Regions from separate parts of the Ensifer sp. ENS11 genome, predicted to be linked through region 2. Evidence: riboswitches for the same ligand, from Rfam matches in the RefSeq annotation. Region 2 holds a riboswitch; the other holds the start of a gene.
What was found. A riboswitch is a leader RNA that binds a small molecule or an ion and turns the genes downstream of it on or off. The one in region 2 is predicted to bind FMN.
Positions count from the first base shown of each region.

Region 1: linked by a shared signal. The riboswitch ahead of IB264_RS13895 (6,7-dimethyl-8-ribityllumazine synthase) and the one ahead of IB264_RS04745 (DMT family transporter) in region 2 are both predicted to bind FMN.

Region 1 covers NZ_JACVAN010000006.1:117,040-121,103, forward strand. Annotated here, with positions in the region: gene IB264_RS13890 (low temperature requirement protein A) at 154-1,431, shown strand; gene IB264_RS13895 (6,7-dimethyl-8-ribityllumazine synthase) at 1,672-2,145, opposite strand; FMN riboswitch at 2,237-2,386, opposite strand; gene IB264_RS13900 (TfoX/Sxy family protein) at 2,553-2,906, opposite strand; gene IB264_RS13905 (ABC transporter ATP-binding protein) at 3,101-4,064, opposite strand, start outside.
Region 2 covers NZ_JACVAN010000002.1:136,077-140,140, forward strand. Annotated here, with positions in the region: gene IB264_RS04740 (esterase-like activity of phytase family protein) at 1-853, opposite strand, end outside; gene IB264_RS04745 (DMT family transporter) at 952-1,860, opposite strand; FMN riboswitch at 1,938-2,190, opposite strand; gene hupB (DNA-binding protein HupB) at 2,313-2,588, opposite strand; gene lon (endopeptidase La) at 2,811-4,064, opposite strand, start outside.

The DNA of each region.
Region 1 (4,064 bases), on a different contig from region 2:
CCTAATTCGTTTCAGCGTCGTTTGCGCGTCATGTTTGAGGCGCGGCGCTGTCGGGTGTTTTGGCAGACCGCCGGGGCACTGCCGGCTTGACGAAGCTTCTGTAAATATTTGAACATGCTTGCATATCGTCACGTCAGCGAGGAATGCCGCCCCATGCCCGACGCCCCAACGACACCGCCGCATGCCGGAAGCCACCGCCTGGCGCGCATGAGCGGCCGCGACACGCACGAACACCACCGCACAGCCACGACGCTCGAGCTTCTGTTCGACCTGACCTTCGTCATCGCCTTCAGCCTTGCGGCATCGCAGCTTGCGCATCTGATGGCCGAAGGACATTTCAAGGCGGGGCTGATCGGCTTCTTCTTCGCCAGCTTCGCCATCTGCTGGGCCTGGATCAATTTCACCTGGTTTGCTTCCGCCTATGACACCGACGACTGGGTGTTCCGGTGCGTGACCATGGTGCAGATGGTCGGCGTGCTGATCCTGGCGATCGGCCTTCCCGCCATGTTCCGCTCGGTCGACGAGGGTGCCCATCTCGACAATGGCGTGATGGTGCTCGGATACGTCGTCATGCGGGTGGCGATGATCTTCCAGTGGCTGCGCGCCGCCGGCCAAGATCCGGCACGACGGCAGGCCTGCATGACCTATGTGGTAGCGATCACGGTTGCGCAACTCGGCTGGGTCGTGCAGATCTTCGTCGACTTCTCGATCGTTGTCACCTTCGCCATGGTCGTGGCGCTCACCGTCATCGAGATGCTCGGGCCCTATATCGCCGAGACGCGGCATGGCGGCACGCCCTGGCATGCCCACCATATTGCGGAACGCTACGGCCTTCTGGCAATCATCGCGCTCGGAGAAGGCGTCGTCGGCACGGTCGCCTCGATCACGGCGGTGGTGGATGGGGAGGGCTGGAACCTCGACGTGGCGCTCGTCTGCCTTGCGGGCACCGGGCTTACCTTCGGCATGTGGTGGATCTATTTCCTGTTGCCGAGTGCCGAGGTCCTGCACGTGCACCGCAGACGCTCCTTCGTCTGGGGCTATGGTCACATGTTCATTTTCGCCGCGATCGTTGCGACCGGTGCGGGCCTGCATGTCGCCGCCTATTACATCGAGCACAAGGCGCATATCGGGTCGCTTGCGACCGTGTTGACGGTGGCGGTCCCGGTCGCGGCCTATATCGCTCTGGTCTACGGCATGTATGCCTATCTGCTGCGGCAGTCGGAACCGCTTCATGCCTGGCTGCTCGCCGGCACGATGCTGCTGCTTGCGGCGTCGATCGCGGCCGCGATGGCGGGCGTCGACATGGCGATCTGCCTGATCATTCTGATGTTTGCGCCGTTCGTGACCGTCGTCGGTTTCGAGGCGGTCGGTCATCGCCACCGGATGGCGGCGCTGGAACGGTGCCTTGATGAGGCAGAGCCGGTGCATTGAACGCCGGGAATTGGCTATTCGAAACAGCGGTTTGCCGGCTGTTGCTGGCGGCTTGATTCAGGTGGTTCAGAGGTTGATTCAAGCAGGCGCCGCGAAGCGGCTCGATGGTTGCGCATCGGAGCGCTGAGCGAGCCTTGCCCCTCACCCTAGCCTTCTCCCCGCAGGCGGGGAGAAGGTGGCCGGCAGGCCGGATGAGGGGTGGCGGCCGGATACGGCGCGGGCTTGCGGCCCGCCAGCAGATCAGGCGTTGAGCAGCGCCAGCTTGGCGCGGGCGTCGAGGATCTGGGCGCAGGCATTGGCGGCTTCTTCGCCCTTGGCGACGAAGTGTTCGCGGAAGAAGGCGATCAGCGGCGCGCTTTCCTGGAAATTGTGCGGCGTCAGCACGGCCGACAGCACCGGCACGTCGGTATCGAGCTGGACGCGCATCATACCGTCGAGCACCGTGCCAGCGACGAAGTCATGGCGGTAGATGCCGCCATCGACGACGAAGGCGGTGCCGAGGATCGCGGCGTAACGGCCGGTCCTGGCAAGCTTCTGCGCGTGCAGCGGGATTTCCAGCGCGCCTGGCACGTCGAAGATCTCGACGTCGGCGGCACTGCCGCCGAACTTCGTCCATTGGGCGACGAAGGCATCGACACAGCGGTCGACGATGTCGGCGTGCCAGCGGGCACGGACAATCGCAATCTTGGCGGTGGGGTGGGAAAGAATAGTCATGGTCTCAAGCCTTCCAGGGTTTGGCGTTTCCAATTTTCCCGTCGGGCGAACATGCACGCGCGCGAAACCCCGGTGTGGGGTCCACGTTCCTGCTTGCTCTCTTCCATCCGGACTGTGACCGTCGGCTCCGGAATCTGACCGGATCTGCTGACCTCCGAAGTAGACCTCCGAAGCGCTCGCGGGCTTCGATCTTTCGATCGCTACCGCCGGTGGGGAGTTTCACCCCGCCCTGAGAACAAGAGCGACTATATAGATCGGCCGTGCCTGGTCAAACGCATGACGCGACGAAAATCCGGGAAATCGCGACAGATTTTTTCCGTGCCGTATCGCTCCCGGACAAATCTGTTCCCGTCGGGAGCCGCCGTAGTCTGACCTCGGCCGCGTGCCGCGTCGCCGCCACGAGACATTTATCTGCGGACGCGACGCGGGGCTTCGTCTTCGGCGGCGATCGCGCGTGCGGACCAATGGAGCAGCGCCTGCCTGTCATCAAGGCAAGTGACCGGTGCTTCGTAGTAGCGGTGCACGACCACCGGTTTGCCGCCCTTGTTGTAGGTGAACGGCTGACATCCTTCGCTGAGAAGCGCATCTCTCAGGGGCTGATCAACCCTGAAATAGAGGCGATCCTTGATGCTGATGGCGAACTGGCGATCAGCGACAAGATAGGCCCAACCGCCGAAGAAGCGGCCTATGTCAACGGGACCGATATCCGCGAGTTCTTCGTGGATATGGGTGACGAACGCACTCGGCTGCGCTTTAGTCATGGCGGCCGCCGGTGCAAAATGCGCTGTTTTTCATTCGACGGTTCAGGCAATCTCTCCACGGCATGTGCAAGGCAGCTACTGCATGTTTCCTTAAATCCTATTCGATTTAGGGATAAAAACATGCAGCACTTCAAAGCGCTACAGCGACCTTTGCGCGTAACAAGACTCACGCGCTGTAGGGGGACGCTGGAGATCTACTCGCGGATGACGAGCAGGTCCTTGGCGGCAAAGCGGAGCGTGACGTTCGAGCCGAAGGCCGGCGGCGTCAGGCCGGGGTCGTTGAACATGTCGAAGGAGATGACGTCGCCGCCGATGCGCAGCTTGGTGCGGATGACCGAGCCGAGGAAGCTGGTCGAAACCACCTCGCCGGTCAGCGCGGTGTCGCCCCTGGCGCTGTCGGCGATCGAGCCTGCCTCCGGGCGCAGCGCCAGCGAAATGTTGTCGCCACCCTTCATGCCGGCGATCGGCTCCTTCAGCGACACCTGCTGGTTGCCGATGGTGACAGCACCGGCGGCCGGGTCGGCGACCTTGGCTTCGATGATGTTGAGCGTGCCGACGAAGGAGGCGACGAATCGGGTCGCAGGGGTGTTGTAGATCTCGAACGGCGTGCCGATCTGGTCGGCTCGCCCGGAATTCATGACGACGATGCGGTCGGAGATCGACAGGGCTTCTTCCTGGTCATGGGTGACGAAGACAGTGGTGATGCCGAGCTGCTGCTGGATCTGGCGGATTTCCTCGCGCAGCGACACGCGGATCTTGGCGTCGAGCGCCGACAGCGGCTCGTCGAGCAGCAGCACCTGCGGCTTGACGGCGAGGGCGCGCGCGAGCGCCACGCGCTGCTGCTGGCCGCCGGAAAGCTGGTAGGGGAAGCGGTCGGCCAGGTGCTCGAGCTTGATCAGGCTCAGCATCTGCTTGACGCGTGTATCGATCTCCGACTTCTGCGCCCCGGCGACTTTCAGGCCGAAGGCGACGTTGTCGTTGACGTTCATGTTGGGAAACAGCGCATAGGCCTGGAACACCATGCCGATGTTGCGCTGGTTGGGCTTCAGCGTTCCCTGGTCCTTGCTGTCGATGGTGATCGTGCCGCCCGACGGCGTCTCGAAGCCGGCGATCATGCGCAGGATCGTCGTCTTGCCGCAGCCTGACGGGCCTAGGAAC
Region 2 (4,064 bases):
ACTTGACGGCGTCAGGCTCGCGCTTGCGGCCCGGTTGCTCGTCCATGAAGGCGATAGCGCCGTCACGCTTGGCGTCGATGTCCCTAAGGTCGACCGCGCCAGCGGAGAAATGCGTCTTTACCGTCGCCGACTTGCCGTCGATGATGACGATGTGGTTGTTCTCCTGCAGCGTCAGCGCAATCTCGTCCTTGCCGTTGAAGGACACGAATTCCGGCTCCGGGTCGTCGCCTGCAACCTCGGCAAGACCGGTGAGGGTCACGTGCTTGATCGTCGCGCAATCGGCACCACCATCCTTCAGAGACAGGATCACCAGGTCGCCGGCAGGCATCTGCGGGATCTTGCCGTCGTTGACCTCTTCATCGCGCTCATTCTCGATCGCGATCGCAGCAATGGTCCGGTCCTTGTTGACCGCGACGGAGTCCGGCTGGCCGCCGAGATCGCAGGTCGACTCGACCTTCTTCGAGGCAACGTCGACGGTAGCGAGAAAGCCGGAAGGCTTGGTGAAGCTTTCGCGTGTGTTGACCGCGATCAGGGCCTTGGTACCGGCGACGGTTACCGAGGTCGGCTCGCCATCGAACGACACGATACCGGCCGCCTTCGGCGCCTTGGCGTCGGTGATATCGATAAGGCCGATGCGCTTGCCCGGGCTATCGGAATAGATCAGCGTATTGCCGTCTTCGGTGGCGGTAATGATTTCCGCGGATGTCGCGTCCTTGCGGGCATCGCCCTCCGGCAGATTGTCGGCAACGGCGAAGGACGCAATACGATTGAACACCGGTTCGGCGGCAGCCGGAAAGGCAACGGACGCAAGAAGTATGGCGGCAAGTGCCGTTCTGCATGATGAAATGGTCATGAAAAATCCCCCATGTCGAATATTCAAAACAAGGGGGTTCTGCGGGATGGCGATGACAGGCGCATGACAGTCCCGCGCCTTTGTTGTGCAGCGTTGTCTTACGCGGTCGCGCGCTCGCGTTTCATCTCGTTGCGCATGATGAAAAGCGAGGCGCCGAGGATCAGGACCGCCCCCAGCCACAGATAGCCGCTCGGCGCATAACCGAAGACGAGCCAGCCGGCGAGAACGTTGAGCGGTAGCTTGAGATCGTCGAAAGGCTGCACATACGCTGCGTCTGCGACGGTATAGGCAAGCGTCAACAGATACTGTGCCACCACGGTCAAAAGCCCCGCCAGCACCAATAGCGCAAGGATAGTTCCACTCGGCACGACAAACCCTGCCGACAGCGCCAGCACACCATTGATCGGCGTCAGAAGCACGAGCAACCAGACCGTCATCGTCTCAGGGCGCTCGATGCCTGTCAGGCTCTTGGTGATCAGCGACGCCGCCCCCCAGAGCAGCGCCGAGAAAACCGGCAGCAGCGCTGCCCAGGTGAAGCTTTCCGACCAGGGCTGCAGGATGATCGTGGCGCCGGCAAAGCCGACTGCCGCCGCTGCCCAGCGTGCCGGACCAACGCGTTCGCCCAGGAAGAGCCGCGCACCAAGAATGATGAAAAATGGCGATGTCATCACCAGCGCGATCGCCTGCCAGATCGGAACAGAAGCCAGGCCCGAAACCCAGGCCCCTACGCCGAGCGCCGCAAAGGCAACGCGAATGACGTGACGCCAGGGGTAATCGGTGCGCATGGCCGACAGGCCGGCGCGAAACAGGAACGGCAGGGAGAAGACGAGTGCAAATGCATATTGCCAGAAGGCAGTCGAGGTGGCGGAAAAGCCGAGTTGCATCGTCATCCATTGCGTGACGACATTCAGGAGAGCAAAGGCGACGCCGGCCAGTATCATCCAGGCCGCACCGGCCATGGCACGGGAGGTGAAAAGTGCTTGGGTCGTCTCGCTCATGTCCTTCATCCGCAAACAGGGACCTACACAAATCAGGACACATGAGCGCAGGATGCGACGACGGACCGCCCGCCCGTCGCACCCACGATCATTCTCTTTCATCCGGACTGTGACCGTCGGCTCCGGAATCGCACCGGATCTGCTAACCTTCCGACACGACAGCGCCTGAAGTGCTCGCGGGCTTGGGCCTGCTGCATAATTCCTTAAATCCAATCCGATTTAAGGAGAAAATTATGCAGCAGCTTTCAAGTGTCACAGCGTCCGTTGCGCGTCATATTTGACGCGCGGCGCTGAGCCCTTACCGCCGGTGGGGAGTTTCACCCCGCCCTGAGAACAGGGCTGAGCCGTAGACCAAAGACCGCGCTGCTGCAAGGGCAGCCGAAACGCAAAAGGGTCCGGCGTGAACCGAACCCTTCAAGACTTGGACGGCCGGCCTCGTATCCGGCCGTCAAGCAAACCTATCAGCCGTTAACGGCATCCTTCAGGCCCTTGCCGGCCGTGAACTTCGGAACGTTGCGTGCCGGGATGTCAACTTCTGCGCCCGTGGACGGGTTGCGGCCCTTGGAGGCTTCGCGACGCGAAACGGAGAAGTTGCCGAAACCGACGAGGCGAATGTCGCCACCGTCCTTAAGTTCAGCCTGGATGGTCTCGAAAACTGCATCAACTGCGGAAGATGCGTCGGTCTTGGAAAGTCCGGCCTTCTCAGCAACGGCAGACACGAGCTCATTTTTGTTCATGTTTCCACCCCTTTCAAAATGGTTCGAAACGACTGTGTTTTTAAGCCGCGGCGGCTTGCGCATCGCCCGCGTCTTGCCATTCCCAATTGCGCCTAATCCCTTGGAATGCAAGGCTTGCAGCATGCTTTTACAACAAAAAAGACCGGCCAGAGGCCGGTCTTCCTTGTTTTTCTGCCAAATGGGCCTGACGGGAACACAATTGCACCCGCCCGGTCCTGTCAATCAGTGGGCGATGGAAGCGCCCGCTTCGTCCTGCGAATCAACCGCGGCGACGGTTGCCGGCTCATTTGCCGGGTCCCATTCGATCGGCTCCGGGACGCGGACCAGAGCGTGCTCGAGCACTTCACCCATCCGCGAAACGGGGATGATCTCCAGCACGTTCTTCACGTTGTCCGGGATCTCGGCGAGATCCTTGGCGTTTTCCTCGGGGATCAGCACCTTCTTGATGCCGCCGCGAACGGCCGCCAGCAGTTTTTCCTTCAGTCCTCCGATCGGCAGCACGCGGCCGCGAAGGGTGATCTCACCCGTCATCGCCACGTCCTTGGAGATCGGAATACCGGTCATGACAGAGACGATCGCTGTTGCCATGGCAACACCGGCCGACGGGCCATCCTTGGGCGTCGCGCCTTCCGGCAAGTGCACGTGGATGTCGCGCTTGTCGAACAGCGGCGGCTCAATGCCGAAGTCGATCGCCCGCGAGCGGACATAGGATGCCGCCGCCGAAATCGATTCCTTCATCACGTCGCGCAGGTTGCCGGTGACGGTCATGCGGCCCTTGCCGGGCATCATGACGCCTTCGATCGTCAGCAGTTCGCCGCCGACCTCGGTCCAGGCAAGACCTGTGACCACACCGACCTGATCGTCGCGTTCGGCTTCGCCGTGACGATAACGCGGTACGCCAAGGTAGTCCTGGATGTTGCCGGCAGTGACTGCCACTGCCTTGGCCTTGCCCTTGATGATCTCGGTTACCGCCTTGCGGGCGAGCTTCATCAGTTCGCGCTCGAAGTTACGAACGCCGGCTTCGCGTGTGTAGGTCTGGATGATCGCCATCAGCGCACCGTCGGTGACCGAAAACTCTTTCGGCTGCAGCGCGTGATCGCGGATCGCCTTCGGCAGCAGGTGCCGCTTGGCGATTTCCAGCTTTTCCTCTTCGGTGTAGCCGGCAATACGGATCACTTCCATGCGGTCCATCAGCGGCGCCGGAATGTTCAGCGTGTTCGCCGTGGTGATGAACATCACGTTGGACAGATCGTATTCGACTTCAAGGTAGTGATCCATGAAGGTCGAGTTCTGTTCTGGATCCAGCACCTCCAGCAGAGCCGAGGACGGGTCGCCACGGAAGTCCTGGCCCATCTTGTCGATCTCGTCGAACAGGAAGAGCGGGTTGGACTTCTTCGCCTTCTTCATCGACTGGACGACCTTGCCGGGCATCGAGCCAATGTAGGTGCGGCGGTGACCGCGGATTTCGGCTTCGTC